Regions from separate parts of the Rhizobium sp. KNZ2-6A genome, predicted to be linked through region 2. Evidence: riboswitches for the same ligand, from Rfam matches in the RefSeq annotation. Region 2 holds a riboswitch; each other region holds the start of a gene.

Region 1 (10,379 bases), on a different contig from region 2:
GCTTCGCATGCCGGGCTGTCCTGTCGACATAGGTATCGACGGACATCGGATGCTTGAGGCTCATCAGGCTTGCAAGCCGAAGGGACCGACCACCCTCACCGTTGGCTGCGGCAATGGCCGCAAGCTCGGTATCGGCGGCCGACAGAAAGACGATATCGCCGGGCGATTGCCCGAGATCGATCGCCTCTTCGCCGTCGCTGATCGTTCCCTTTTGAGCTAGAAGGAGATGCATTAGACCTTAGAGTATGCGGCGGCATACCCCCCTCTGTCACGTTGTGACATCTCCCCCACAAGGGGGGAGATCATTCGGAGCCATGCTTCGCTGAACTTACCTCCCAAAGCCCCAGCAACTCCCAACATCGGTTGTTTTACGATGTGGCAGCCACGAGTTTCCAATCTCCCCCCTTGTGGGGGAGATGTCCCGCGAGGGACAGAGGGGGGTATCGCACGGCAAAGACGCAGCATCGATCAGACCAACGCTTCAATCGCCTTGCGCACGATCGTCTCGTCCATCTCATGCAGGCCGATCACCACGAGCCGGGTTGCGCGCGCTTCGCCCGGTGTCCAGGCGCGATCGAAATAGGTGTCGATGCGGCTGCCGACAGCCTGAACTTGCAGACGCATGGGCTTGCCGGGGACATCGACGAAGCCTTTGAGGCGCAGCACGTCATGTTCTGCGATCACGCCCTTCAGCGCATCGATAAAGGCGGCTGGATCGGCAATCGGGCCGAGTTCGACGACGAAGCTGTCGAACTCATCGTGATCGTGCGGCGTGCCGTCTTCATGCTCGAGTTCGTGATGGGATTTGCGGTTGACGATGTCGTCTTCGGTGCCGATGCCGAGGCCGAGCAGGATGGCGGCGGGTACATCGCCATTCTTCGCTTCGATGATCGTCGGCTTGCGGACGGTGCGGGAGGCAACCTCGGCGCGGACACGGCCGAGACCGTCGACGTCGATCAGATCGGTCTTGTTGAGCACGATCAGATCGGCGCAGGTCAGCTGATCCTCGAATAATTCTTCGATCGGGCTCTCGTGGTCGAGCGAATCATCCTCGACACGGGCAGCCTCGACGGCGTCGTGGTCGTCGGCGAAACGGCCGGCGGCGACGGCGGCACTATCGACTACGGTGATGACGCCGTCAACGGTGACGTGGGTACGGATGTCAGGCCAGTTGAAGGCGGCGACCAGCGGCTGCGGCAGCGCGAGGCCCGAGGTCTCGATGACGATGTGATCCGGGCGCGCGTCGCGCTCCAGCAGTTTCGTCATGGTGGGGATGAAGTCATCGGCGACCGTGCAGCAGATGCAGCCATTGGTCAGCTCGATGATGTCGTCTTCGGTGCAATTCTCCGCGCCGCAGCCCTTGAGCACATCGCCATCGACGCCGAGATCGCCGAATTCATTGATGATCAGCGCGATCTTCTTGCCGCCGGCATTCTGCAGGAGGTTGCGGATCATCGTCGTCTTGCCGGCTCCCAGGAAGCCGGTGATGACGGTGGCTGGAATCTTTTCCTGGTTCATATGGATCAACCCTTCATTTTCAGCGGCAATCCCGCTGCGATAAAATAAACTTCGGCACTCGCCGCCGCGACCATCTGGTGCAGGCGGCCGGCATGGTCGCGAAATTCGCGCGCCATGCGATTTTCCGGCACGATTCCAAGCCCGACCTCGTTGGAGACGAGAACGAGCCGCGATCGTGCAGTCGGCAGAAATGCAGTCAGGGCGGCAAACTCCGCCGCTATGTCCCGCTCCGCCATCATCAAATTGGTCAGCCAGAGCGTGAGGCAGTCGATAAGCACGGCGCGCCCTTCGGCGTCGATCGCGGCGAGCCGCTTGACGAGATCGATCGGCTCCTCATGCGTCTGCCATAGATCGCCGCGGCCGGCACGGTGCTGAGCGATCCTCTCGCGCATCTCATCGTCCCACGCCTGACCTGTCGCCACATAGTGACGTTCGAGACCGGTGTTGGAAATCAGGGATTCGGCGAAACTGGATTTGCCGGAGCGGGCGCCGCCGAGGACGAAAACAGCTCGGGAAGCAGAAGACGACATGCGTTATTCCCGCTCCCGCGCAACAGCGAGGGCCGGCGGCATGAAGCCGTTACCGGAAAAGAGGCGCCTACACGCCGAAAACTCGTCTTGCGCCATAACAACCTCCGTGCTGGCAGCGGAACTGACGTTCCAGAACAGGCTCTGTGCCCGGCACGCATGGCAGGTCTCCTGGCTCGCGGATAAGGCGCCGCGACGGGGGCGGACCGAAATCGGTCGCCCCCGATCGTGCGCCAGCGGGTCTTCCTCGCCTTCCCGGCAATTCATCATGAAAAGGCGGACGATTCGTAGACTTAAGAGGCGTCCAGCCCGGGTTGATCATGATGCCACGCCAGTGGCTTTTTCGACTTGTTCCTGCCCCGCCCCGTTCGCCCCATGCGAACCATCGACGGAATGGGCTTCAAACCGAACGAAAGACCCTGACCGCTCTACAGTCGCGGGGTCGGCTGTGATGAGAACGCCCGGATTGGGTCCGTCCCTTCACATTCCCTTTTCATCCCATGCGACAGATCGCCGCTCGGGAACCATTCGTTATGCCGGCAATGATTAGGCTTTCACTGAGTTCAAGTCAATCAAGGGCATGGGATGCGACGCTGAGCGTCCCGATTGCGAAATCGCCCAATATTCCCAGCAAATCAGCGGCTTTTTTGCCGCATTTCTTTGATGTTAGAAGTTTATAGAGGGTAAGCCCTCACATCCGAGTAAACCATTCGTTCGTTTCCAATGTTGCAGAAATTCCAAGCGCGACGCCTCGGCGTCTTCTCCGCCCTGTTCGATCTCGGTCGGTTCAGAGCATTGCTGCGCCGTGGCGAATTGGGACTTGTTTTCGCCGGCGCACTGGCGGGAATAGCCTCCGGCTGCGCCGTAACGGCGATGAGCTTCATCTCGCGTAAGCTTCACAGCCTCATCTACGGCATAACCGACTATGAGCGCTTGAGCTCGGCGGCAATGGCGATTCCCGACAAATCAGTGTTGTTTATCGCGCCGATCGCCGGAGGCATCATCCTCGGCATCCTGCTCTACATATTGTCGCGCACGCGCAAGAAGCCGATGGTCGACCCGATCGAAGCCAATGCGCTGCACGGCGGCCGCATGTCGCTGACGGACAGCATCCTCGTCGCCGTGCAGAACCTGATCTCGAATGGATTCGGTGCCTCCGTCGGGCTCGAGGCCGGTTACACCCAGCTTGCCGCCGGCATCGCCTCAAAATTCGGTTACAAGATGCAAATGCGGCGCGCGGATCTGCGCATGCTCGTCGGCTGTGGCGCCGCCGGCGCGATTGCCGCCGCCTTCAATGCGCCGCTCACCGGCGCCTTCTACGCCTTCGAGCTGATTATCGGCACCTATTCCATCCTGACACTGACGCCCGTCGTCGTTTCGGCCCTGATATCGACGATGATCGCAAGATTGCTCGCCGGCGATGACTTCGCCATCGATATCGGCCATATTGGATCAATCGCCCCAGCCGATTATCTGCCGGCGCTTCTGCTCGGCGCCTGCTGCGCCGGCGTCGGCATCCTGATCATGCAGGGCGTCGCCTGGACCGAGGAGCTGGCGCGCAAGAGCTCCATCGCGCCGCCCTTCCGCCCGGCGCTCGGAGGTCTTGTTGTCGGCATACTGGCGCTGATCTCCCCGCAGGTTCTGTCGGCGGGGCATGGCGCGCTGCATCTCAACCTATCGACGGACGTGACGCTCAGGGCCTTGGTCGGGCTGTTCCTCCTCAAATCGCTGGCCTCAGCGGTCTCTATCGGCTCCGGCTTCAGAGGCGGCCTCTTCTTCGCATCCCTGTTCATGGGTGCGCTTCTCGGCAAAATCTTCGCCTATTGCGCCCCCTATTTCGATCACAACACGCTGACGCCGGCCGTCTACGCCGTGGTGGGCATGAGTTCGCTGGCCGTCGCGATCATCGGCGGCCCGCTGACGATGACGTTCCTGGCGCTGGAGATCACCGGCGACTTCCCGATCACCGCCCTGGTGCTGGCTGCCGTCATCACGTCGTCGCTCGTGGTCCGCACCAGCTTCGGCTACTCCTTCGCCACATGGCGCTTCCACCTGCGCGGCGAGAGCATCCGCAGCGCCCACGACGTTGGCTGGATCCGCAATCTCACGGTGGCCCGCATGATGCGCCCCGACGTGCACACGGGAAGCATCGACATGAGCATCGAGGAGTTCCGCAAGAGCTTTCCGATCGGCTCGGCGCAGCGGGTCATCCTGCTCGACAAGAATGACAAATATTCGGGAATGGTTCTGGTCCCCGACGTCTATGCGAGCCCAGTCGAGAAGGACGACGAGGAACACGGACTTTCCGATTTCATCCAGCTGCGCAACGAGTTCCTGCAGCCGCAGATGAACGCCAAGCAAGCGGCCGCCATGTTCGACCAGACCAAGAGTGAAGCGCTCGTCGTCGTCAACGATCTGATCGAACGCAAGGTGATCGGCCTGCTGACGGAAAGCTATACGCTACGGCGCTACAGCGAGGAACTCGACCGCCGCAGGCGCGAGGTCTCCGGCGAACTCTAAGCGGGTCGCCACCTCAGGTTTTTACCGAACCAGGCTATCGAGCCAGGCTGGATCGAGCACGCCCTCCAATTCCCCGGCGATGTCGTCCAGCGCCGCATCGACACCGGCGCGGTAGTCCATGCGCTCGCCGGCGAGGCCGAAGCTTGCGAGCAACTTTGCCCGATAGGCGTCGCTGCCGAAGAGACCGTGCAGATATGTGCCCATGACGCGGCCATCAGGCGATATCGCCCCATCGGGCCGGCCGTCGATGACAGTCGAGGGCCGCTCGCAGTCGGCGCCGCGCGTCACGCCGAGATGGATTTCATAGCCCGACAGTGGCACGTCATATTCCTTCGAGACGGCCATGCTGTTGCGCACCGTCTTTTCCGGCGCCATTTCCGTCTCGATTTCAAGCAGGCCCAGCCCGGGCGTCTCGGTGACCGATCCCTCGATTCCGAGCGGATCGTAGACGGTATGACCGAGCATCTGGTAGCCGCCGCAAATGCCGATGACGCGGCCGCCGCGGCGCACATGCGCGGCAATATCGCGGTCCCAGCCCTGCTCGCGCAAATCGAGCAGGTCACCGATCGTGGACTTGGAGCCAGGCAGCACCACAAGGCCCGCATCGGCTGGCAAATGCTCGCCCGCCCTGACAAAGACGAGATCGACGTCAGGCTCGGCCCGCAATGGATCGAGATCGTCGAAATTGGCGATGCGCGACAGCACGGGCACGGCGACCTTCAGCGCGCCGGACGAGCCGCGTGCCAACCGCTCCAATACGACGGAATCCTCGGCCGGCAGGCGCGCCGCCGCTTTGAGCCACGGCACCACGCCATGGCATTGCCATCTAGTGAAGCCGCCGATCGCCTCGATGCCTTCTCCGAACAGCGAGACATCGCCGCGAAACTTATTGATGATGTAGCCACGGATCATCCGGCGGTCTTCTTCCGGCAGAATATGGTAGGTGCCGACGAGCGATGCGATCACGCCGCCGCGGTCTATGTCACCGACCAGCACGACGGGAACGTTGGCACGCGTCGCAAAGCCCATATTGGCGATATCGCCCCGGCGTAGATTGATTTCGGCGGGAGAACCGGCCCCCTCGACGATGACGAGATCGGTTCCGGCACGCATCGCAGCAAAGCTTTCAAGCACCGCGCCAAGCAGCTGCGGCTTCAGTGCCTGATAGTCCCGTCCCTTGGCATGGCCCCAGACCTTGCCCTGCACGATGATCTGGCTACCCGTCTCCGATTGCGGCTTCAGCAGAACCGGATTCATATGCACGGATGACGGCACGCGCGCCGCCAGCGACTGCAGCCATTGAGCGCGGCCGATCTCGCCGCCATCCTCGGCAACGGCAGCATTGTTGGACATGTTCTGCGGCTTGAACGGACGGACCCTCACGCCTCTGTTGGCGAACAGCCGGCATAGCCCCGCGACCAATACCGTTTTTCCGACATCGGAACCGGTTCCCTGCAGCATGATCGCCTTCGTCATTCCCCACCACCTCGATATGCCGCAGCCACTGAAGACGCGGAGTTTCGCCTTGATTTCGCCGCTATCTCCAACGGTTGAAAGCAACCGTCCAGATACAAAAATGCATCACTTTAAAATATGCTCTGTTTGCGACATTTGATGACGACTTCATCCGTTGTGAGTTACGCTGGAGAGGATTATCTCCATCGCGAAAACAAACAACGAAATGGGCCGATCCGGCTCGGAGGATACCCCAATGCTCTTCATCTTCAACAGACAGAATTCCATCCAGATCGCCTGGAATGGCAAGCTTCCGGCCAACCGCCCGGAAAACCGCCTGCAGCAGCTCGACACTCGCTTCGGCACCGTCGGCTTCATCCGCACCTATAACGTCGGCTGATATCCGGTCAAGCCGCAAGCCTGCGCGCATCAAGCCGCCATGCGACCGCATCGGCGGCTTTAATTTTGACTTGAAATGTGAAATTGCAGTGCCGGCGCGCCTCAAAACGGCACGCCTGAAACGCGAAAACCGCGCGATCCGAAGATCAACGCGGCTTGCCAAAAAACGCCGGCTTCCCTGCACATACACCGCAAGGTTCGCTTTCTCCGGGACGCAATACCTGATCCGAAGAAGCAGCGGTGTCCCCCGCCACGTCTCGATTGATAAACAGACATCGTTACCGGAGGGTTATTAAGTACTTAAATTAGAGTGAATCTGAAAATTTTTCGAAATTTTTTCCCTTTGCGTTGAGAAATCGCAAAGGACGCAGATTGAACACAAAACGTCTTTCAGGGACGCGATATTTGAGCCGCATTTAACTCCGTGCCTATGGAAGCTCATCATCGAAGCCTCCCATTGCCTGTTTTGCAGCCATGAATAGCAGAAAACAGGCTATTTCAGACGCTTATATCAGCTTCTCCAAGAGGTGCGATAACTGCGAATGGCCGGCAGGCTGTTGATTTATTCATTCAAATCCTTACGCTGCCTGCTGTCGATGCAAGAAACATCCGGCCGCCACAGAGTTGCGCGGTCGCAAAAAGACAGATGCACGACAGCAGCAAGGGGGCCGTGCTCGCGTCGTCAGCGGCGTATGAACGGTTGTGGTTGGACCACGCTGACAGGGGATCGACAGAAATCGAAAGCGTTTGGAGTCGATTTCCACAACGTAACGAAAAATTGGGAGACAATATCAAATGAAGAAGCTTCTCGCTTCCGCCATCCTGGCATTCGGCGCCTATGCTTTGGCTAGCTCGGCGCAGGCCGCAGACTGTGGCAGCGTATCCATCGCTGAAATGAACTGGGCATCCGCCGGCGTCGCCGCCCAGGTCGACAAGCTCATTCTGCAAAATGGTTACGGCTGCAACGTCACTCTGGTGACCGGCGACACGCAGCCGACCTTTACTTCCATGAACGAAAAAGGTCAGCCTGATGTCGCGCCCGAGCTTTGGGTCAACGCCGTGCGTACAGCACTCGACAAGGCCGTATCCGAAGGCCGTCTGATCGAGGCAGCGCCGCTCTTGAGCGATGGCGGCGTCGAAGGCTGGTGGATTCCGAAATTCCTTGCCGACGCCCATCCGGATATCAAGACGGTTCAGGACGCGCTGAAGCATCCGGAATTGTTCCCTGCCCCGGAAGATTCGTCCAAGGGGGCAGTATACAACTGCCCGGCTGGCTGGAACTGCCAGATCTCGACCGCCAATCTTTACAAGGCTCTCGGTGCCGACAAACTCAACTTCACGCTGGTTGACACCGGTTCAGCGGCGGGCCTCGACGGCTCGATCGCCAATGCCTTCGAAAAGAAGACCGGCTGGCTCGGCTACTACTGGGCTCCGACAGCCATCCTCGGCAAGTACGACATGGTTCGCCTGAGCTTCAACGTGCCGCACGACAAGAAGGATTGGGACGCCTGCACGTCGCAGCAGGATTGCGCCAACCCGAAGGTGAACTCCTATCCTGTTTCGGACGTCTATACCGTCGTGACCAAGGCCTTTGCCGAGAAGGCCGGCATCGCCATGGACTACATGAAGACCCGCAAGTGGGATAACGCCACCGTCGGCAAGGTTCTCGCCTGGATGACCGACAACCAGGGTACCAACGAGGATGGCGCCAAGTACTTCCTCAAGACCTACCCGGACATGTGGACCAAATGGGTTTCCGCTGATGTCGCGACCAAAGTGAAGGCTTCGCTCTAATCCCTGTCGTGAAATCGGCGGCTGGCCAGCGCCCACCGCCGATTTCTCATTCGCCGGAATCGACAATAACCGCGCTCATCGCTGACGGGATGACGCGCCGCAAGGTCGCAACGAGTGCAGATCAGCGAAGGCGGATGTAGTAAGAATTGAAAGGCAGCCTGAAGAACCGGTCGCAGCGCTGCAATACCATCCGCGCGTGAAAGCCACACGCCGGACCAGGACAGAACCGGACCAAGAAGGGGAAATACATGGCTATCCAGTGTACGATCCTGCCGAATGTGCTCTGCAACTTTCCGGCAATAGATGAATCGCTCATACGTCTGGCGCGCAAGAATATCGATGACGGGTTTCGCGCATCCGTGCGCGCCTACGGCAATCTTATCGATGCCGTCGTGCAGCCTCTGCAATGGTTTCTGAATTACCTGGAATGGGCTTTCACCAATACGCCCTGGTTCGTCGTGCTCGTCGTCATGATGCTCGTCGTCTATGCCGCCAGCCGCAATCTGAAGATTGTCGCCGGAACGGCGATCTCTATGGTCCTCATAGGCGTCTTCGGCCTTTGGACCGACACGATGATCACGCTTGCCATGGTGACGGTCTGTACGCTCATCGCCATCATCATCGGCCTGCCGATCGGCATTTTGATGGCACGCTCCGACCGGCTGCAGTCGATCATCAACCCGACCCTCGACGTGATGCAGACGATGCCGAGCTTCGTCTATCTCATCCCGGTCGTCGTCATCTTCGGCATCGGTAAGGTTCCGGGTCTTATCGCCGTCGTCATCTATGCCGTCCCGCCGATGATCCGCCTGACCAATCTCGGCATCCGCCTTGTGGACAAGGAAGTTCTGGAAGCCGCCGACGCCTTCGGCTCGTCGCACCGCCAGAAGCTGTTCAACGTGCAGATCCCGCTCGCGCTGCCCACCATCATGGCCGGCATCAACCAGACCATCATGATGTCTCTCGCCATGGTCGTCGTCGCCTCCATGGTCGGCGTCGGCGGGCTTGGCAAGAACACGCTGCAGGCAATCAACAACCAGTTCTTCACCGTCGGCTTCCTCAACGGCTTCGCCCTGGTTGCCATCGCCATTATTTTCGACCGGACGAGCCAGGCCTATGGCAGACGGCTCCAGAAGCACTCGGAGGTCATTCATGGTTAGTCACGCGATCCAGATAAAAAGCCTCTACAAGATCTTCGGCCCTCGCGGGCGCGACTATGTGGACCAGGTCAAGAACGGCCTGGGCAAGGCCGAGCTCAACGAGACGCATGGTCACGTGCTCGGTCTGCAGGATATCAGCATCGACATGCCGGCCGGCGCCATCACCGTCGTCATGGGCCTCTCCGGCTCGGGCAAGTCGACGTTGATCCGCCATATCAACCGGTTGATCGAGCCGACCGCCGGCGAAGTACTCTATGACGGCGTCGACGTCTGCAAGATGAACGAAAACGCCCTGCGCGAATTCCGCCGCCACAAGACGGCGATGGTGTTCCAGAAATTCGCTCTGCTGCCGCACCGCACGGTGATCGAGAACACGATCTACGGCCTGGATATCCAGGGCGTGCCGCGTTCCGAAAGCGAGAAGAAGGGCCAATATTGGATCGAGCGTGTCGGTCTCAGGGGCTTCGAGAGGCACTATCCGAACCAGCTTTCCGGCGGCATGCAGCAGCGTGTCGGGCTTGCCCGGGCGCTGACCAACGATGCCGATATCCTGCTGATGGACGAAGCCTATTCGGCGCTCGATCCGTTGATCCGTGTGGATATGCAGACCGTCCTGCTCGACCTGCAGAAGGAGCTGAAGAAGACCGTCGTCTTCATCACCCACGATCTCGACGAGGCGTTGCGCCTCGGCGACAAGATCGCGATCCTGCGCGACGGCAAGGTCGTGCAGCAGGGAACCGGCCAGCAGATCGTGCTGCAGCCGGCGGACGACTACATCACCGCTTTCGTCAAGGAGGTGAACCGCGGTCGCGTCATCCAGACCCAGACGATCATGAAGCCGCTTGCGGGCGAGCCCGTCACCGCACGCGTGCCGGGCGACATGACGCTGGAGCTCGCCGCCAAGCAGATAACCGAAGCAGGCCAGACCGGAGCGCTCGTCACCGACGCCGGCGGAAAACCTATCGGCATCATAGACCTACAAAGCATCATCGCCGCCATGGTCACG
Region 2 (10,379 bases):
AAGATCTGAGCGTTCAGGAGAACCTCGATCTCTACGCCGACCTGCATGGCGTGACGCAGTCGAAGCGCGACGAAACCTATCCCCGCCTCTTCGAGATGACGCAGCTTGGGCGCTTCAGGGAACGGCCGGCGGGAAAATTGTCCGGTGGTATGAAGCAGAAGCTCGGCCTTGCCTGCACGCTGGTGCGGGCACCCGAACTGCTGCTGCTCGACGAGCCCACCGTCGGCGTCGATCCGCTGTCGCGGCGCGAGCTCTGGGAAATCGTCTTCAAGCTCGTCCAGGAGGACGGGCTCTCGGTGATCGTCGCAACCTCCTATCTCGATGAGGCCGAACGCTGCGAACACGCCGTGCTCATGCATGCGGGAAAGATCCTCGATCAGGGACCACCTGCCGACATAACGAAGAAGGCTGACGGCTGCTGTTTCATGGTGCCCACACCGCAGGACATGCCGGCGAGGTCCCTGCAGGCCCGCCTCTTCGCTCTGCCTGGCATTATCGACGCCGTCCCCGAAGCCGGCCGAGTCAGGATCGTGCGCAAGGCGGATCAAAAGGACGCGCCGCTGCAAATGGACGACACCGAGCTCGACGCCGAAAGCGTGGCGCCGCGTTTCGAAGACGCCTTCATGATGCTGTTCGATGCCGTTGCCGGAGATACCGAGCGCAAGATAAATATCAGTCAGCCATCGGACGATCATAATGGCACCGAAACCGTCGTTGAGGTTCACGACCTCGTCCGTAAGTTCGGGGATTTCACCGCCGTCGACCATGTTAGCTTCAGCGTCCGCAAGGGCGAGGTCTACGGTCTGCTTGGCCCGAACGGAGCAGGAAAAAGCACCACATTTCGAATGCTTTGCGGCCTGCTTCCCGCAAGCGGCGGCACGTTGATGGTCGCCGGCTCCGATCTGCGGAGAGCAGGTGCCAAGGCCCGAGAACGGCTGGGCTATGTCGCGCAGAAGTTTTCGCTCTATGGACAGCTCAGCGTCGACGAGAATCTGGAGTTCTTCGCAAGCGCCTATGGACTGCGCGGCAAACACAGGAAGGACAGGATCGCCGCTTTGAAAAGCCAGTTCGAACTGGACCAGTTCTCCAGGCTGGCCAGCGGCCAGCTGCCCGGAGGCTTCAAGCAGCGGCTGGCGCTTGCCGCCGCCTTGCTGCACGAGCCGGATATTCTCTTCCTCGACGAAGCCACAAGCGGCGCCGACCCGCTGGCGCGGCGGCAATTCTGGGGCCGGATCACCGCCCTGTCCGAGCAGGGCGTAACCGTCGTCGTGACAACGCATTTCATGGAAGAAGCCGAGTATTGCGACCGGATCATCATCCTTGATGCCGGCAAGAACCTGGCCGAGGGAACGCCGGTCGAAATCCGCGCCCATGCCGGGACACGCGGCGAGGCGGCGGCAACGATGGAGGAGGCCTTCATCGCGATCGTCGAGCAGGAGCGTCACAAACAGGCGGAGAAAGCGGCATGAACGAGCCCGTCGACAGGCCTGGCCACGGATTGCGTGCATCCCTGCACCGTATCCGCGCGCTCATCCGCAAGGAGACCTGGCAGCTCCTGCGCGACCCGAGCAGCATCGCGATCGGCATCGTCATGCCGGTGGCGCTGCTGATCCTGTTCGGATACGGCATCAATCTGGACGTCAAGAATGTTCCCGTTGCGATCGTCATGGAAGAGAACTCGGCCGAGGCGCGCGGGCTGGCCTCGGCCTTCGAACTCTCCAGCTATTTTTCGCCGAAGCCCGTCAAGACGATGGCCGAGGCCGAAAAAATGCTCCTATCATCGCAGGCGAGAGTAATCCTGCGCATTCCCTCGGATTTCGCGCGTAACATGGCCTCGGGCAAAGGCGAAGTGCAGGTGGTCGTCAATGGCAGCGATGCCAACACCGCCCGCATTTCGCTGAGCTACGCCGAAGCTGCGGTCGGCGTCTGGAATGCCAAGGAAGCGTCCCGCAAAGGGGCGGCCGCCGGCAGCGGCGTGACCATCGAGTCCCGGCTTTGGTTCAACGAAGCCAATGACAGCAGCTATTTCCTCGTCCCGGGCCTCGTCGTCCTCGTCATGACGCTGATCGGCGCGCTCCTGACCGCGCTCGTCATGGCGCGGGAATGGGAACGCGGTACTTTCGAGGCGCTGTTCGTGACGCCGGTCCGCTCAAGCGAAATCCTGCTCGGCAAGACCGTCCCCTATTTTCTTCTGGGGCTCGCCGGGCTTGCCCTTTGCGTCGTCGGCAGCCGGCTGCTCTTCGGCGTGCCGCTTCGAGGGTCGCTGCTGATCCTGACCGTCGTCTCCATGCTTTACCTCCTGGTGGCGCTTGGCCTCGGCCTTGCCATATCCTCGGTCACGAAGAACCAGTTCATCGCCAGTCAGGTAACGGTTCTCGCCACTTTCCTGCCGGCAATGATGCTCTCGGGCTTCATGTTCGATCCGAGGAGCATGCCCTGGGCCGTGCAGATCATCACCTATATTTTCCCTGGCCGGTACTTCGTCACCTTGCTGCAAACCCTGTTTCTCGCCGGCAATATCTGGAGCGTCATCCTTCCCAATGCCGCCGTGCTGACCGGCATGGCCGCGGCACTTCTGGCGCTTGCCGTGCGCATGACCCGCAAGAGGATCGCATAGCCATGTTCATTGCATCGCTTCTGCGCATCGCAACCCTCATCCGCAAGGAACTCCTCGTCATCCTGAAGGATCCGAGAAGCCGGGCAAGCATCGTCGTCCCGCCCATCCTGCAATGCCTGATCTTCGGCTATGCCGCCACCTATGACCTCAATACGGTTCCCTATGCGCTCGTCGATCAGGACAGGACGACGGCATCGAGAGACCTGGTTGCAAAGATCGAGGGATCCGGCATCTTCGAAAGGGTGGCAACGCTGCCGCAGACGGGACAGGCCATAAGGCTGCTCGATGCCAAGCAGGCCGTGCTGATCATCGTCGTCGAGCATGATTTCGAGAGGCAATTGGAAGCCGGCGCCCCCGGCACGGTGCAGGTCATCGCGGATGGCCGGAATTCCAATACGAGCGGCATTGCGCAGGGCTATGCCAATACCATCGTTGGCGACTTCACCTCCGATTGGCTTGCCCAGAAGAGCACTCCCGGCAATGCCGTTCAGGTGACGACGCGCGCCTGGTACAATCCGCAGCTGGAAACGCGCTGGAGCATGGTCCCATCGCTCATCGGCACAATCACCATGCTGATGACGATGATGCTGACCGCCATGTCCGTCGCGCGCGAGCGCGAGGAAGGAACCTTCGATCAGCTGCTCGTGGCACCCTTCACGCCGACCGAGATCATGATCGGCAAGGCCGTCCCGTCGATGATCGTCGGTATAACTCAAGCATCCACGATCCTGCTGGTGGCCTTGTTCTGGTTCCGCATCCCGTTTGCCGGCTCTTTCCTGACGCTCTATCTCGGGCTAAGCCTCTTCCTCGCGGCGGCCATCGGCTTTGGACTATTCCTGTCCTCCATTGCCGGCAATATGCAGCAGGCAATGATCCTCGGCTTCGTCTTCCTGATGCCCTTTATGCTGTTGTCCGGCCTGATGTCGCCGACCGACAACATGCCGAAGGTTCTGCAATATGCGACGATGATCAATCCGCTGAAATATGCGATCAGCATCACGCGCGGCGTCTATCTCGAAGGTGCCGGGCTCGACGCGCTTTTTCCCGACATGCTGGCCCTGGTCGCGATCGCCGCGGCTACCATGCCGGTTGCCGCCTGGATGTTCCGTCACCGGTTGAACTAGCGCAATTCCCGGAAGGCACGCCGCGTGGCACGTCGACCTCGTTGTGAATGACATAGGCTGTCATTCGACCCGCAGCCCCGCCTTCTTCAGGAGCGGCATGACCCGGTCGCAGAAGAACGGCAGTTCATAGGTGTAGTTGACGAAGGACATGGCAATCCCGGAATAGCCCTGTTCGGCAATGGCGATCATATCTTCGACGATCTTTTCCGGCGTGCCGACCAGCGGATAGCCACCCGCGCCGCCTGCAAACCGCTTGCGGTAGCGATCATAGGCTTGCGTATCATGCGACTGGGAGAATTCTTTCTTGCCAGCCATATGGGCATCGACCGCCTCATGATCGGCAAGCGTCACGGCATAACGTTCGTAATAATCCTCCGCCTCCTGCTGGCCTTCGCGGCAGACGACATGGCAGACGGTATAGGCGCCGATATCGCGGCCGAGCTGTTCGGCCCGCCCCTTGATATCCTCGACATGCTTGCCGGCTTCGGAAAGCTCGGTGAAGGTGGTGAAGAGATAGTCGCAATTCTTCGCCGCGAAATCCCGACCCGGCCCGCCGAAAGCCGCGTTCATGGTGACCGGCCGCGGCGATTGCACGCTGGCGGGTCGGCTCACCACATCCTTCAGCCTGTAATAGGTGCCGTCATAGTCGAACGGTGCGTCCGACGTATAAGCCCGTTCCATGATCTCAAGCCATTCGTCCGCCTGGTCATAACCTTTCTCGACCAGCGGCACGCCGAACATGGAGAACTCCTTCGGGTTCCAGCCGCAGACGATGTTGAGGCCTGCGCGGCCGCCGCTGATATGATCGACGGTCGCGAGCGCCTTCGCCGCATAGAGCGGATGCACGAGCGGCACATGAACGGTCATGAAAAGACCGATCCGTTGCGTGACGGAGGCAAGGCCCGCTGCCCAGGTGAAGGTCTCGAAGGACCATTCGCGTACTCGATTCTTGCCGCCGAAACCCTTCCAGCGCGCGATCGGGAGAAAGAAATCCAGCCCGCCGCGATCGGCGATCTGCGCGGCGTTCAGATTGTCTTCCCAGCGAGCCTGCCAGCGCTCCGGCACGTCGGTAATGGCAAGCCCTCCGTCCGCATTGGCGGAAAAGACGCCGAGTTTCAGTTTGCTGGGACCTTTCAGCGGATGCGGCTTGATCATGCTGTTCCTCTTTTTATGGGTCTTCTGCGGACGGAACGCATCGCCCGTTCCAACTGCCGTTGCCGGACGAAAAGATAGGCCCTGTTCCCCTTGCGCCACCACTGTCGATCCATCGATCGAAAAAAACAAGTTTAAACCTAAACTATTTTTGCGCGCGGATCGAAACGGCTCGACGCGAGCGAAAGATCAATGGTTCCGCTTAGACGAGGTCAACCCGCCAGATATTGGATGTTGCAGCGGCCATGGACCGAGGATTTCTGGACATGTGCACGCACGCCGAAAACCCTTTCGATCAATTCCTGCGTCAGCACCTGTTCCGGCGGGCCGGCTGCGACGACGGCGCCATTTTGGAGCACCGCCAGGCTGTCGCAGAACATGGCCGCGAGATTGAGATCATGCAGCGCGACGATCGAGGTCACATCGAGCCTGGAGACGAGGCCGAGAATGTCGAGCTGATGCTGGATATCAAGGTGATTTGTGGGCTCGTCGAGCAGCAGTTCGCTCGGAGTCTGAGCAAGAGCCCTCGCAATATGGACGCGCTGCCGTTCGCCGCCGGAGAGTGTCTGCCATAGCTGCCCGGCGCGGCCCTGCATGCCGACGCGGGTGAGCGCATCGGAAACCGCCGTATCGTCGTGAGCACTCCAGGATGAGAGGGGGCCGCGATGCGGCGTGCGGCCGAGGCGCACGACATCCATGACCGTCACCTGGGTATCGGTCGTCGCCTGCTGTTCGACGAGCGCGATGCGCCGGGCGATGTCGCCGCGCGAGATTGCGGCGATATCGCTGCCGCCGAGCCGGATGACGCCGCTCTTGACCTTCCTCAATCGGCAGATCAGCCGCAACAGGCTGGACTTGCCCGAGCCGTTCGGGCCTAGAAGGCCGAGAACCTTGCCCCTTTCCACCGCCAGGCTGACGCCATTGACGATCAACGTATTGCCAGCCGCAAAGGTCACTGTGTCCACAGCGATGCTCATGCCGTCCTCCGGGCGCGATAAAGAATGATGGCGAAGGCGGGCGCCCCGAACAGGGCGGTGACCACGCCGATCGGCAGGATCTGCTGGGGAATGATGATCCTCGAGACGATATCGGCGCCGACCATGAAGATGGCGCCGGCAAGGGCCGCCGCCGGCAGCAGCCTGTCATGGCTTGGTCCCACCATGAAGCGGGCGGCATGCGGGATGACGAGGCCGACAAAGCCTATGGAGCCGACGATGCTCACGACCGCCGCCGTCATGAAGGCCGTCACGCCGAGCAGCACGATTTGCGCGCGTCGAACCGCAATCCCCAGCGAGGCGGCCGCATCAGTGCCGAAGATGAAGGCATCGAGCACGCGGACATGCGCCATGCAGACGGCAAAGCCGAGAATGGCGACCGGCCCCGAAAGATAGACATCCGGCCAGCGCACGCCGCTCAGCGAACCGAGCAGCCAGAACATGACGCCCCTCGCCTGCTCGGCATTGGCCGACGTGGTGACGATATAGGAGGTCAGCGCGTTGAAAAGCTGCGAACCGGCAACACCGCACAGGATGATGCGCTCGCTCGTGCCGCCGACACCCGTCGCAAGCAGGCCGACGAACAGGAAAGCGACGATCGCACCCAGGAAGGCGCCGCCGGAAAGCCCGAGAATGCCATAGCCGAGCCCGAGGATCATGATGCAGACCGCACCCGTCGAGGCGCCCGCCGAAATGCCGAGCACATAGGGCTCGGCAAGCGGATTGCGCAGCAGGGCCTGCAGGATCACGCCGCTCAATGCCAGCGAGGCGCCGGCGCTGGCGGCAACCAGCGCCCGGCTCAGGCGATAATCCCAGACGATGCCCTGATGAATCCGGCTGAGCTCGAAACCCGTTCCGAACAGCCGGTTCGATACGGCCTTTGCGGTCGTCGACAGCGGGATGGAAATCTCGCCGATCGACACCGCAAGACTGATCATGAAGGCCAGAAGCACGACGGCGGCCAGAGCAAGCGCCAGCAGCGTCCACCAGGGCCGTCGTTCCGCGGTAAGGTGCATCGTCACCACGCCAGACCGAAGGATTTGATGCTCTTGGCCAGGATTTCGATGCCATCGATGGTCCGGATGGTCGGGTTCATCGATTGAGCATCCATTAGAACGAAATGCTTGTTCTTGACGGCGTCGAGCTGGCTGGTGACCGGGTCCTTCTCGAGGAAGTCGAGCTTGACCTTCGGATCGTCGGCCGCATAGCGGCGGCGATCCATGGTGGCGATGACGATTACGGCCGGATTGGCCTGCGCAATGGTCTCCCATCCGACGAGCGGCCATTCTTCCTCGGTCGTAACGACATTCCTGGCGCCGATCGTCTTCAGAATATAGGCCGGCGCGCTGTTCTTACCGGCGATGAAGGCATCACCGTTGACTTCCTTGCTGGAGAACCAGAAGACGATCGGCAGGTCCTTGGATTTTGCGCCTGAAATCGAGGCAACCGCATCTGCTTCACGCTTCTTCAGCTCCGCGATCAAAGCGTCGCCGCGATCCTTAACGTCGAAGATCTCAGCGAGTTCATCGATCTCCTGATAGATCAGGTCCATCGTGAACAGCTCCTTGCGCACGCCGTCGCCGCCATTGGTATTGACCTTGGCGACGCAATCGGTCGGCGCGATATAGGTATTGATGCCGAGCTCGGAAAACTGCTCGCGCTTGCCAACGGAGCCCTGTGGGCCGACATGCCATTCGAATTCGGCGGCAACCAGATCCGGTTCCTTGCCGACGACGGATTCGAAGCTCGGATCATTATCGGCAAGCCGCGGGATCCTGGCGTTGGCTTCGGCAAATTGCGGCAGGACCGGACCGACCCAGACCGCCGTTCCGGCGACCTTGTCGGCAAGGCCGAGCGAGAAGAGGATCTCGGTCATGCCCTGCCCGATCGAAACGATCTTGGCCGGAGCCTTCTGGAAGGTGACCTTCTGGCCGCAGTTGTTGATGGTGAGGGGGTATTGGGTTGCGGCGAAGCCGGACGCGGCAAAGCCCGCCAGACCGAGGGCAAATGTAATGGTCGTCAAAAAATGGGGCATGAACGATCTCGATAGGAAGGAAACTGGGCGGTGTTAGCGCGATCACGCTTAACAAGACCGCCGCCGGTTGCGAGGATCCCAATCAAGACCGATAGATGTCTGAAAATGTCGAAGGCTCAGGTCAATCATTCTCTCTGTCCCTTCCGGGCATCCCCGCCCGGCTGATTGGATCGTGATCGACGGCAGGTCTCCTGGCTTGCGGATATCTGACGATCATCTGCCTTCCCGCAAGCTTAGCTGCAGTGGCATGGCTCAATGCCTCGGGAATAGACCAGCAGACTGGTCACTCCCGGATGATCGGCAATCCGCTTACAGTTGCGGGGGCAGCCACGGTCTAGGTCCCTTTTGGGTCGTCCTCACCGTGTTCCCTATTAATCCCCGCGGAGTCTTCCTTGGGGAACCGTCACATCCAGTTATGCCGGATGACCCCTCCCCGTCAAGGACGCATGGATGCGATAAAGCGAAGGCGCGCCACGTCCACAACATCTGCATGGCCGGCTTAAGCGGCCTCGGCCAATTCCACGCGATTTCGCCCGCCGGCCTTGGCGCGATAGAGTGCCTTGTCGGCAGCCTCGAGCACGTGCTTGAAATCGGCATTCGGCTCATGGGAACAGGCAATGCCGATGCTGACGGTGACGCGGATGCTCTCCTGCTCGAACATCAGGACTGTCGCTTCGATATCCTTGCGGATTTTCTCCGCAATGGCGGTCGCTGCCTTAACATCGGTGTTCGGCAGCAGAACGACGATTTCTTCACCGCCATAGCGGGCGGCAATATCGGTCCTTCGGACGGTCTGCCGGATCACGTCCGCGACCCGCGCCAGGACCGTATCGCCGAAGGAATGGCCCCAGCTGTCATTGATCTTCTTGAAATAATCGATATCGAGCATGATGATCGAAAACGGGATGCGCCTGATGCCAGCTTCCTTGCTGCAACGGTCCCCTTCCCGCTGCAGGACACGGCGATTGGGAAGCCTCGTCAGCGGATCGAGGCTTGCTTCGCTCTCAAGCGCGCGCTGGATGCCGATGCGATATTGCTCTCGTTCCAGCAGATCCGAAAGAAGAAAGACACCGAGTATATTGACGGTGGTGACCGGAAGCGCTGCCGAAAACAGAAGCTCGCGCGCGACCGGCCACGGCAGAAAGACGAGAACCACGAGCGACGTGCAGGTCGCCAGGCCGAACAATGCCGATCGCCTCCACCCCGTGCCGATCCACTGCCGCGGCAGGAGGCTGAGTATATAGCCCGTGAGCGCGACGATCAGTATCCCGGCAATGCCGCCGACAGCGCCTACGCCGCCGACCATGAAACGGAACAGGCCCATCATGACAGCCGCAACAACGGTCCCCAAGAGGCCGCCATAGACCGGTGTCAGGACGAGCAGGATCGAGCGGCCATCCTGGATAACGCCAGGCATCCACTGGATCGGATCAGCCATCGACAGGATGCCGACCACGCCAAACAACAATCCGACCGCAACCGATTTCAAAACGCCGCGATCGACGATCCGGATGACCCAGGAATAGGCATAGACGATGATGGCAACCTGCCCCAGGACGCGCACCAGCGAAGGCAAATGTATTTCAAATCCCATGGCTATCCCCAATCTTCGCGAGGAGCCCCGTCGACGGCACGCACCGGGCATAATCGAAGTCAGCGCAGGATACCACGCGATCTCTATAAAATGGTTTATCGACTCTCTTGCTCAGCGACGGTGACATGACGTCGCTTAGAGCGGCACAGGGGATCGGGTGAGAACCGGAAATGATGATCATTGTCGTAATCGAACTTCGAAATTGACGCGTGTCGATGCCGTGGTATCCGACACCGCAATCCGAGCGGTGGCGCATTCACGGACTTTCGGGAGATTATAAAACATCAAGGAAGAGGAACAATGTGGATGAAAAAATCAAAAGGTTGATAACACCGAGCAGCTTGCCGAAGCTACCCGAAGCCTTCCCCGTGGATCGCTTTTGCACGAAGTATGGATGACAGGCGCTATCTGGCGTCCCGAATGAAGCGGTCAAGTGCCGTCGCACAATTTTCCCGCGTCAGGCGGCGATCGATGCAAGATCAATGCGAGGAGCTTCGCTGAAAAGACGGTAGGCTGGCTTGAGCGCTCCGTGCATGGCCCTAAAGCCGATCACGATCATGCCAATGGTCGTTTCGGGAAGGGCCAGGCCGGAGCGACCTGTCGCATCGCCCCACGATAGTTTGCCCGAACGCTCCGATCGCAGATTGCATATCCCCAATTCACCAGCTTTTCGGATACATCATCGCCGAGATTGCTGAGCCGGGTCGGCGCGCTGGAAAGGGCCGCGATCTCCTTCGGTGAACATGGCAATGCGCCCTCCGCCGTGAGTTTGGACGGGTCCGTATCGATACCCCAATAGGAGCCGAAACGACCGTATCCCTGCGCGACGATCAGGGATGCCTCGTCGCTTACAGCTGCGGCC
Region 3 (10,379 bases), on a different contig from region 2:
AGCCGTCGGCAACTCCAGCGTCACGAACTGGCCCGGCAGATAGCGGAACCAGTTGTCCTTATCGGACCGGAACGTGAAGGTCATCACGTCGGGCGCTTCGGGCGTTGCCGAGAGGCATTCGAGCAGATGCTGCCTGTCACTCCAGGGCTGCATCTGGTCGAGGTGGCGGTGCGAAAGGGAGACGGTCATGTTCATGCTCAGGCAACCGCCGAAAGCTTGGCCTGGTCGCCCTGCAGCCGGTTGACCATAAACGTCGTGTACCATTCGACGAACTGCATGACGCCGCCCTCATGGATTTCCGAATAGGGGCCGGGCTCATAGGCCGGGGAGCGGATGCCGAAGGCATTTTCCTCGACGATACGGCGATCCTGATCGTTGGTTTCGGTCCAGACGTGCGTCAGCTCTTCCAGATTATAATCGACGCCCTCGACGGCATCCTTGTGGACGAGCCACTTGGTGGTGACGGCGGTTTCCTCGGCGCTGATCGGCAGGACGCGGAAGGAAATCGCGTGGTCGCCGAGGATGTGGTTCCATGTTGTGGGGTAATGGAACAACAGCATGGTGCCGATGCCATTGATCGTCACATCGGGTGAAAGCGGCCGCCTGACGGCATTCTGGCCGGACATGGTGTAGCTCTCGGCCCCCTCGATCAGCGGCATGCGCGCGGCGCGGAACTGACCATCCGGCGAGATCTTGAATTCGCTCGGCAGGCCGGCCGCTTCGCAGCGCTGCCAGTGCTCGGTGATGACGGGGTCGTTCATCGCGCCCTGCACGCCGGTAACGGTCGGCGCTTCCGGGAAGGTGCGGCAAAGTTCCGGGTGATTGGCCGCGCAATGGTAGCACTCGCGGTTGTTTTCCCAGACGAGCTTCCAGTTGCCCTTTTCGATGATGGTGCTCTGGAAGGCAACCTTGGCTTCGCTGATGCGGTGCGGTGCCATGTAAGGCTCGATCGTCGCGCGAACCGGCGCGAAATCCGGAGCGTTCTGCGCGAGGCAGATGAAGATGTAGCCGCCGACGCTTTCACAATGAACCGGCTTTAGCGAATGCTGGCTCTTGTCGAAATCCTCCGCCATCTGGCGGGCAAAGAGCAGCGAGCCGTCGAGCTCATAGGTCCACTGGTGATAGGGGCAGACAAGCTTCGCCGAGGAGCCGCGCTCGGTCGTGCAGACGCGCGAGCCGCGATGGCGACAGCTGTTGTGGAAGGCGCGGATGACCTGATCGCGGCCACGAACGATCACGACGGGATAATCGCCGATCTGGACGGTGAAATAATTGCCCGCGCGCGGCACTTCACAATCATGGCCGATGAACAGCCAGTCGCGATAGTAGATCGTCTCCATATCGAGCTTGAAGTAATCCGGATCGGTATAGAATGGTTGTTCCAGACTCAAACCCGTCCGGTGGTTCTTCAATTGCCGCAGAACTTTGCTGCCGATATCCATTTGCCTATCCTTCGCAGTACCAGGAAACGGGCGAAGGACATGCACGGCCGGTTGAAGACAGCCGAAAGCAATGTCCCGACCGCCCGCCGCGGTCAGTAAACCATATGTGCCCAAGGCTGGTTTCCGGGCTCTGGAGCGGCCCTGTTTCCAGAGCCCCATGGCACCTTCCCAGGTCGATCGACCCAGTGGCTTAATTCGCCATGCCTTACTCCACCACCGTTGCGGGGGCAGCGCCGGATTTTGACCGGCTTCCCAATTCTCCGTCTCCCTAGCAGACGGCACCTTGAGATTGATGTCATCATATCCCTCGGCCCGATCGGCCGCTGTGCTGCAATGCGACATCGGCTTCGAAATTGACGACAAGCGAAACCGGATGATGGGACGGTTGCATATCGTGACAATATAGAGAGACGGTTCAATCTCTTAGGCGCTTGCATAGGAGATGGCCCGCGCATCGCATACGCATTCCGTCAACGACGCCTTATCCTGATTGCGACAGGTCCTCGAACGGCCGATAATCAGGGGAATGACTGGGCGGCGGAGAGCGCCCGCAGAGCCGCCATCGGGAGCCTTCGGCTCAGTGCGATCAAGCTCGGCTCAAGCTCCGTGATCCATCATGTCGCCTAAAGAGATTTACAGCGAGATCCGGCATGGCCAAACTCAGATATTTCGACGCTGGGAAGCCCGCCGAGCCCGAACCGGCGGCAGCGGTATCGACGACGGGCTACAGCGAATTCCTGCGCACCGGCCGCATCAACCGCAACAGGCCGCATTGGCTGGCGGAAGAGCGGGAATACCTGACCCATGAACAGGTGGCCGAACGCACGGCGCTGAAGCTCCGGGACGCCGGCGAAAAGACCCATGACCGGCTCAACAATTTCCACAAGTCCATCCGCTTTCCGAAGCTCATCTTTCATCACACGCTGAAGGACACGCCGCATCTCGGCTATTGTCACGTTACCGCCGCGCGGACCCAGTTCGCGCGATATGAGGAAGTGAACTGGGCCTTCTACATCGCCAACTTCTTTGCCCGCATCGGCCAGGAAGAGAACTTCTTCGAGGACATCAGCCTCAAATATTCGCGGCTGTATTTCGCCGTCGCGATCCATCCGGACAAGGAAGCCGAAGACAAGAAGCTGACGATCAACCGCGACGTCAGAGGCAACGGCGTGCTGTTCCACACTCACGATCCGCAGATCGCCATCCGCAATGTTCTCCTCCTCGGCGCCCGCAACGAGCAGCTTCGCGATATCATTCGCCAGCTTTGACGATTGATCCGAAAACTCGAAGAGCATAAGAACGGCCTGAACTGCAAGCAGGCAGGCCATGGCACGACACATAGATATTCTCGAACATCCGCAAACGGCGATTGAGGTCGCGACGGCAACGCTTGCCCAGGGTCTGCCGATCGGCCTGCCGACGGAGACGGTCTACGGCCTTGCAGCCGATGCTACCAATCCTGCCGCCATTACCCGGATCTACGAGACGAAGGGACGTCCGCGCTTCAATCCGCTGATCTGCCACATGAGCGACCTTGCCATGGCGGAGCGCTATGCCATCTTCGACCCGATCTCGCGCAAGCTGGCGGAAGCTTTCTGGCCCGGCCCACTGACGCTGGTTCTGCCGCTCAAGCCTGATAGCGGCATCCATCCGCTGGCGACCGCCGGGCTCGATACGGTCGGCATCCGTGTGCCCCAGGGCTTTGCCGGCGAGCTGATCCGCGCCTTCGACCGACCGCTTGCCGCGCCGAGCGCCAATACGTCGGGCAAGATCAGCGCCACCAGCGCCGACCATGTCCATGACGATCTCGGTGAGCGCATTACCCTCATTCTCGATGCCGGGGCCTCGGTCGTCGGCGTGGAGTCGACCATCGTCAAGGTCGAGGATGGAGAGATGCGCCTGCTGCGACCGGGCGGCCTCGCGGCAAGCGAGATCGAGCGGGTGGCGGGCAAGGCGCTGAAGCGCAAGAAGAAGGCCTCCGCTGCCATCGAGGCGCCCGGCATGCTCGCCTCGCATTATGCGCCGGGAGCAGCGGTGCGGCTCGACGCGATGGAGGTTTCCGCAAACGAGGCGCTGATCCGCTTCGGGACGCCTGATATTGCCGGCATCGAAAAGGCTATTGCCGTGCTCGATCTGAGCGCCACCGGCGATCTTTCGGAAGCTGCCGCAAACCTCTTCGACTTCATGAAGCGCGCCGATGCCACGGGTGCGGAGACCATCGCCTTTTCGCATATTCCCGACGAGGGCCTCGGCGAGGCCATCAACGACCGGCTGCGCCGCGCAGCAGCGCCCAGAGACTAAATCCGGCAAAGGATACGCCATGAGCAACTCCGCCCCTTCTTCCGCCCTCCTCGACCGCTTCGCCGCCATCGTCGGCGAAAAGCATGCTGTGGGAGACCCAGCGGAGATCGCGCCGCATCTGGTGGAAAATCGGGGTCTCTATCACGGCGCTTCGCCGATGCTGCTGAAACCGGGCTCGGTCGAAGAGGTTTCCGCGATCCTCAAGCTTGCCAGCGAGACCGGCGCAGCCATCGTTCCGCAGACCGGTAATACCGGCCTTGTCGGCGGCCAGACGCCACGCGAGGGCGGCTCGGACATCATCCTGTCGCTGGAACGCATGAACCGCGTCCGCGATATCGATCCGGTCGGCAACACGATTGTTGTCGATGGCGGCTGTGTTCTCGCCGATGTCCATAAGGCAGCGGCCGAGCATGGCCGCATGTTTCCGCTTTCCCTCGGCTCGGAAGGTTCCTGCCGCATCGCCGGCAACCTTTCCACCAATGCCGGCGGCACGGCTGTTCTCGCCTATGGCAACATGCGCCAGCTCTGCCTCGGCCTCGAAGTCGTGCTGCCCACCGGCGAGATCTGGAATGGCTTGCGTCGCCTGAAGAAGGACAACACCGGCTACGATCTGCGCGACCTCTTCATCGGCGCAGAAGGCACGCTCGGCGTCATCACCGGCGCCGTGCTGAAGCTCTTTCCGCAGCCGCTCGGCCATCAGGTCGCCTTTGCCGGCCTGCAATCGGTCGACGACGCGCTGACCCTGTTCAAGAATGCCTCCAGCCTCTGCGGCGCGGCGCTGACCGGCTTCGAGCTGATGCCGCGCATCGGCGTGGAGTTCACCACGCGACATATTCCCGGCGTGCGCGATCCGCTGGAGACGGCTCACCCCTGGTATGTGCTGATCGACATCTCCACCTCGGATTCGGCCGAAACGGCTGAGCGGATGATGACGGCGTTGCTGGAACAGGGTTACGAGGACGGCCTAATCCAGGATGCGGCCATCGCCAGTTCCGAGGCACAGCAGAAGGCCATCTGGCACATGCGCGAAAGCATGTCGGACGCGCAGAAGCCGGAAGGCGGCTCGATCAAGCACGATGTTTCCGTGCCCGTGGCGCAGATCCCGCAATTCATGGCGGAAGCCGAAAAGGCTGTGGTCGCCGCCATGCCGGGCGCCCGCGTCTGCGCCTTCGGCCACATGGGCGACGGCAATATCCACTACAATATCTCGCAGCCCGTCGGTGCCGACAAGGTGGAGTTCATCGGCCGCTGGCGCGAGATCAACAAGATCGTGCACGGACTGGTGCTTCGGCATGGCGGCTCGATCTCCGCCGAGCACGGCATCGGCCAGTTGAAGCGCGACGAGCTGGCGTCGATCCGCTCGGATATCGAGATGGACCTGATGCGCCGGATCAAGACGGCCTTCGACCCGGCCGGCATCATGAATCCAGGGAAGGTCCTCAAGGTATGAGAGCTGGTCGGCTGCCTTAACGGCGGCGAGACACGCTCTGAATCTAGGTTGTCATGGAAGGGCTCAGCATGGACGACAAGCGCGTATATGTGACGTCAGTCAGCAGCAGCGGCGTGCATGAGTTCAGCAAGCAGAGCAAGGATCACATTCAGCTACTGACGGGGCTCGGCGTGGAAGGCGACGCGCATATGGGGGTGACGGTGAAGCATCGCTCGCGCGTCGCGGTCGATCCGACACAGCCCAATCTGCGCCAGGTGCATATCATCCACGAAGAACTGTTCGACGAGCTCACCGAAAAGGGATTTTCCGTCGCGCCGGGCGACATGGGCGAGAACATCTCGACCAGAGGGATCGACCTGCTTTCCCTGCCCCAGGGCACGCGCCTGCATATCGGCGAGGATGCAATCGTCGAGGTGACGGGCCTGCGCAATCCCTGCAAGCAGATCGACAATTTTCAAAAGGGCATGCTGCATGCGGTGCTCGACAAGGATGCCGAGGGCGGTCTGATCCGCAAGGCCGGCATCATGGGCATCGTCTCGCAAGGCGGTCGTGTACAGCGCAACGATGCGATCCGCGTCGAGCTGCCGCCGTTGCCGCATATCAAGCTTGAGCGTGTTTGATATCGAGATCGACCTGATGCGCTATGCATAGGAAGAAGTTAGTTCTGAGTATGCTGAGCCTCTGATACCCCCCTCTGTCACTGACGTGACATCTCCCCCACAAGGGGGGAGATTGTTGGGAGCGTGTTGCACCGCCTTAGCAAACCATCATGCTTTGGTCTCCGCGGATGCGATGTTTTTTGGAGCAAGCATAGGCCGCCAGTCACCAATCTCCCCCCCTTGTGGGGGAGATGTCACGAAAGTGACAGAGGGGGGTGCACACTCTCCGCGACGACCGCAGCAAATGTCATCCCCCAATTATATCACTCAAAATCCTCGTTGCCCGAATTGCCGCTGCCGTTGCGGTTGCCCGTGATGATCTCGCGTTTGCCGACATGGTTGGCGGGGCCGACCAGGCCGTCCTTTTCCATGCGCTCGACGAGCGATGCAGCGCGGTTGTAGCCGATGCCGAGGCGGCGCTGGATGTAAGAGGTCGAGCACTTCTTGTCGCGCATGACCACCTTGATCGCCTGCTCGTAGAGATCGTCACCGTCTTCCGAGGCAATCGCGCCCTTGTCGAAGACAGCCGTATCTTCTTCCTCGTCTTCCTCGTCCTCGTCGGCGGTGACCGTATCCAGATATTCCGGACGACCCTGCAGCTTCAGATGTGCCACAACCTTTTCGACTTCCTCGTCGGACACGAAGGGACCGTGAACGCGGGAGATGCGGCCACCGCCAGCCATATGCAGCATATCGCCCTGGCCGAGGAGCTGTTCGGCTCCCTGCTCGCCGAGGATGGTGCGGCTGTCGATCTTCGACGTCACCTGGAAGGAGATGCGCGTCGGGAAGTTCGCCTTGATCGTGCCGGTGATGACATCGACCGACGGACGCTGCGTCGCCATGATCAAATGGATGCCGGCGGCACGCGCCATCTGCGCCAGACGCTGGATCGCGCCTTCGATCTCCTTACCGGCGACCATCATCAGGTCGGCCATTTCGTCGACGATGACGACGATATAGGGCATCGGCGTCAGGTCCATTTCTTGGCTCTCCTCGATCGGGGCACCGGTGCCCTTGTCGAAGCCGGTCTGGACCATGACGTGGATCGTCTCGCCCTTTTCCTTGGCGGAGGCAACGCGGCTGTTGTAGCCGTCGATATTGCGAACGCCGAGGCGCGACATCTTCTTGTAGCGATCCTCCATCTCGCGCACCGCCCACTTCAGCGCCATCACGGCCTTCTTGGGATCGGTGACGACGGGGGTCAGGAGGTGCGGAATGCCGTCATAGACGGAAAGCTCGAGCATCTTCGGATCGACCATGATCAGGCGGCACTGTTCCGGCGTCATGCGATAGAGCAGCGACAGGATCATGGTGTTGATGGCGACCGACTTGCCCGAACCGGTGGTGCCGGCGACGAGCAGATGTGGCATTTTCGCGAGTTCGGCGATGACAGGCTCACCGCCGATCGTCTTGCCGAGGCCGAGCGCCAGCTTGTAGCCGCTCTTCTCGAAATCCGGCGAATCGATCATCTCGCGGAAATAGACGGTCTCGCGGTTGACGTTCGGCAGCTCGATGCCGATGACGTTGCGGCCGGGAACGACGGCGACGCGGGCCGACAGAGCCGACATCGAGCGGGCGATATCGTCTGCAAGATTGATAACGCGCGAGGATTTGACGCCTGGCGCCGGCTCGAATTCATAGAGCGTGACGACCGGGCCGGGACGGACGTGGATGATCTCGCCCTTGACGCCGAAATCCTCAAGCACGCTTTCCAGCAGGCCGGCATTCTGCTCCAGAGTTTCCTGAGTCATGATCACGCCGGAACGGGCAACGGGTTCCTGCAGCAGTTCGCGCGGCGGCAGCTCGTATTCGCCATCAACGCTGGGAGCGATCGGCCGCCACTCGGGCGGCGCCAGCGACGCAGGGCGACGCGGCGCGACCCGTGACGGCGGCGTATCGATCAGGCGCTGGGCTGCGGCTTCGACGGCGGGAATGGCCGGCGTAGCCTTGGCAATCGGCTCGGCAGGCGCAGGGGCCGCGACCTTGGTCGGCATCGGCGCCACGACCATGACGGGCGCGGGTCGAGTTTCAGCGACAGGAGCGGCGTCAGCACCGTAGACCGCGGCTACGAAAGCGGGCGGCACGAATGTTTCGGTCGGCGCTGGCATAGCCTGCGGCTCGGCAGCGGATGCTTCGACGATGACGGGGGCCGCCTCGACAACAGGGGCCAGAACGGCAGCCTCAAGCGCGGCAAGCTCGTCCATGGCCGGCGTGCTGATATCTGCTGCTGACGGTCTGGAAACGGTTTCGACGTGAGCTGCGATCTCGACTGCCGGAGACGGCACCACAATGGGCTGCGGCTCGACGGCGGCAACCGGGCGGCGGCACTCGACGACGCGGAACTTGGCGATGATCAATTCGGCATCGACTTCCGGCTTGGGCGTCGCCGGCTGCTTCGGCTCGCCCTTGAGGGCAGAGACGAATTCGCCATCGAACGGCATCGCATCCCAGAAGGCGAAATCGGAAAGATGGACCAGACGCGACTCGACCACAGGCGCGGCTAGGGACTCGGGAACACTTGACTGTACGGGTGAAGCATCCAGCGCGATCGCGGGAGCTTTCGAAAATGCGGTAGCGATAACGGTCATCTCCAATGCGTCCGGCTCGGTTGCCGGGGAATTCTGAATTACTGTCGGTATGTAGCTTCCCACCACCAGCGGCATGTCCTCGAGCGGTGGCAGATGGAACTCATCCGGCCGTGTGGGCGGAACGATGATGGTTGCAGCCGGGGTCGCAGCGGGCTCGACGACCGGGGCTTCCATCACCCGCATGGTAGCGTGTGTGGAGACCTGTTGCCGGACCTCGGGCTTCGGCTCGGCCGGCGGGCGACGGCTGATGATTTCGTTTTCGCGTGTGCGGGTGAAACGCACGTTCGGACCCATCAGGAACGCATTCTGCCAGCCGGGCGATGCGAGATCTTCCGCAGATATTCCCTGCGGCAGAACGGCCATTTCCTGTTCGCTCGTAGCGGCGGCTGCCTGCAGCGCTTCCACGACCGGCGGTGGCGCGGCGGCGGTGCGCCTCCTTACCTCTTCGGTAAGGCGTTTTTCCTCGGCGCGGCGCTGCTCTTCAGCCTTGCGCTTGGCTTCGCGGGCGTTGCGAATCTTCTCTTCCAGGAAGGCGCGGCGAGCAGCGATCTGCTCCGTCCGGCGCGCCTCTTCGGCAGCCTGTTCCGGGTCGAGATCGCCTTCAGGCTGGACGCCTTGAGACGCATTGGAAAGTGTCGTTCGGGAAAGACGCATGAGACCTGCAACCCAGTCATTGATATCGCCGTTGGCTTCTCAAATCGAATAGGGCAAGGATGGTTAATAAGTTCCTTCCTGCGCTTGTGGAAAGCAGCCATTCCGCACCCGGAAAACATGTCCGAATATTCTCGAAATCTCTGTGGGAACAAGGGCATGACGCAGCTCAGCCGCACGGAAGTGCGGCAATGAGACAGGTTAAATTTTTTGTCGGGCCCATCAGCGCGATGAGGACAGCTGCGCGATGGAAAGCAGCGTGTCGGCGCTGATGCCGGCGCTGGAAGAGGAGCCGCTGAGAATCGAAAGCGCCGGAGATGTCGAGGAGGTCGTATTGTTCTCGAGGTCGTACATCGCGGAGAAGCGCTGCAGCAGCTTGTTGACCTTGTCGGGGTCCTGCAGGTCGGTGACGTCGATGAATTTGCTCAGCATCTTGGCCTGGGTGTCGACATCCATGTTGGAGATCGAACTCGGCAGATTGTAGGTCGTGGTGATGACCTCATAAAGTGCCGAATCGCCCATGATGTCGTAAACCGAATTGATATCCGGAGCCTTGCGCTGGAAGTAGAGGGCCAGGCGCACGCCGGCATTGGTCTCACCTTCCTGATCCTCCAGCGTCTGATGGAGGTAAAGATCATTGGTGGCGGCAAGAGCACCCTGGTTTTGCGCCGTGCCGAGCTTGCCGTCGGTCAGGTTTCCGTCGGTATCGAAATTGAACGCCTCGACGATGCTCTTGAACTTGGCGCCGTCATCCGTGTTGATGAAGCTCTTCGAATCGGACGGATCGGAAGCAAACGCCTTCTTCAACGTCGCCGTATCGACGCTCTTCGGATCGATGTCGTTAGCTTTCAGGATGAAATTGGTCAGCTTGCTATCGGCCAGCAGATCCTTGACGCTGGTGACCTTGACGATATTGGTCGCAAAATAGGTGCCTGCGTCCTTGGCGTCGTTCGTCGCCTTGGTCAGCTCCGCGCCCGTCAGCCCGGTCGTGGCGCGGCTGGAATATTGCGAGATATAGCTGTTGACTTGCGCCTGCGACAGGGACTGGACCGGCGGCTTCAGATTGCCTTTGCTATCGAAGTTGAAGGCCTTGGCAAGTTCGGTGAGACGAGGATCCTTGAGCGAATTGACATAGCTCTTCGGATCGTAGGGATCGCTTTCGAGGATCTTCGTCAGCTGCGACTTAGTGACTTCATTGTCGCCGATCCCATAGGCACGCAGCGCCATCTGGTAGAGTTCCGGCGCACTATCGTTGGAAGAATCGCTGTCGCTCGTGTTGCTCGCAAAG

Evidence for each region. A riboswitch is a leader RNA that binds a small molecule or an ion and turns the genes downstream of it on or off. The one in region 2 is predicted to bind cobalamin.
Region 1: another riboswitch for cobalamin. It lies ahead of cobU (bifunctional adenosylcobinamide kinase/adenosylcobinamide-phosphate guanylyltransferase); the one in region 2 lies ahead of ACPYOP_RS17555 (ABC transporter substrate-binding protein).
Region 3: another riboswitch for cobalamin. It lies ahead of ACPYOP_RS16855 (aromatic ring-hydroxylating oxygenase subunit alpha); the one in region 2 lies ahead of ACPYOP_RS17555 (ABC transporter substrate-binding protein).

What each region holds. Positions count from the first base shown of each region.
Region 1 is NZ_JBNDIC010000035.1:35,042-45,420, forward strand. It holds gene cobN (cobaltochelatase subunit CobN) at 1-232, opposite strand, end outside; gene cobW (cobalamin biosynthesis protein CobW) at 469-1,518, opposite strand; gene cobU (bifunctional adenosylcobinamide kinase/adenosylcobinamide-phosphate guanylyltransferase) at 1,524-2,048, opposite strand; cobalamin riboswitch at 2,190-2,589, opposite strand; gene ACPYOP_RS22250 (chloride channel protein) at 2,769-4,565, shown strand; gene ACPYOP_RS22255 (cobyric acid synthase) at 4,587-6,041, opposite strand; gene ACPYOP_RS22260 (hypothetical protein) at 6,277-6,420, shown strand; gene ACPYOP_RS22265 (glycine betaine ABC transporter substrate-binding protein) at 7,215-8,213, shown strand; gene ACPYOP_RS22270 (ABC transporter permease) at 8,462-9,373, shown strand; gene ACPYOP_RS22275 (quaternary amine ABC transporter ATP-binding protein) at 9,366-10,379, shown strand, end outside.
Region 2 is NZ_JBNDIC010000024.1:27,135-37,513, reverse strand. It holds gene ACPYOP_RS17585 (ATP-binding cassette domain-containing protein) at 1-1,469, shown strand, start outside; gene ACPYOP_RS17580 (ABC transporter permease) at 1,466-2,617, shown strand; gene ACPYOP_RS17575 (ABC transporter permease) at 2,620-3,741, shown strand; gene ACPYOP_RS17570 (LLM class flavin-dependent oxidoreductase) at 3,802-4,896, opposite strand; gene ACPYOP_RS17565 (ABC transporter ATP-binding protein) at 5,106-5,870, opposite strand; gene ACPYOP_RS17560 (FecCD family ABC transporter permease) at 5,867-6,904, opposite strand; gene ACPYOP_RS17555 (ABC transporter substrate-binding protein) at 6,907-7,923, opposite strand; cobalamin riboswitch at 8,088-8,343, opposite strand; gene ACPYOP_RS17550 (diguanylate cyclase) at 8,423-9,517, opposite strand; gene ACPYOP_RS17545 (patatin-like phospholipase family protein) at 10,073-10,379, opposite strand, start outside.
Region 3 is NZ_JBNDIC010000022.1:74,627-85,005, forward strand. It holds gene ACPYOP_RS16850 (FAD-binding oxidoreductase) at 1-195, opposite strand, end outside; gene ACPYOP_RS16855 (aromatic ring-hydroxylating oxygenase subunit alpha) at 198-1,442, opposite strand; cobalamin riboswitch at 1,540-1,743, opposite strand; gene ACPYOP_RS16860 (DUF6656 family protein) at 2,093-2,710, shown strand; gene ACPYOP_RS16865 (L-threonylcarbamoyladenylate synthase) at 2,769-3,743, shown strand; gene ACPYOP_RS16870 (FAD-binding oxidoreductase) at 3,763-5,193, shown strand; gene ACPYOP_RS16875 (MOSC domain-containing protein) at 5,262-5,813, shown strand; gene ACPYOP_RS16880 (DNA translocase FtsK) at 6,116-9,094, opposite strand; gene ACPYOP_RS16885 (DUF1217 domain-containing protein) at 9,314-10,379, opposite strand, start outside.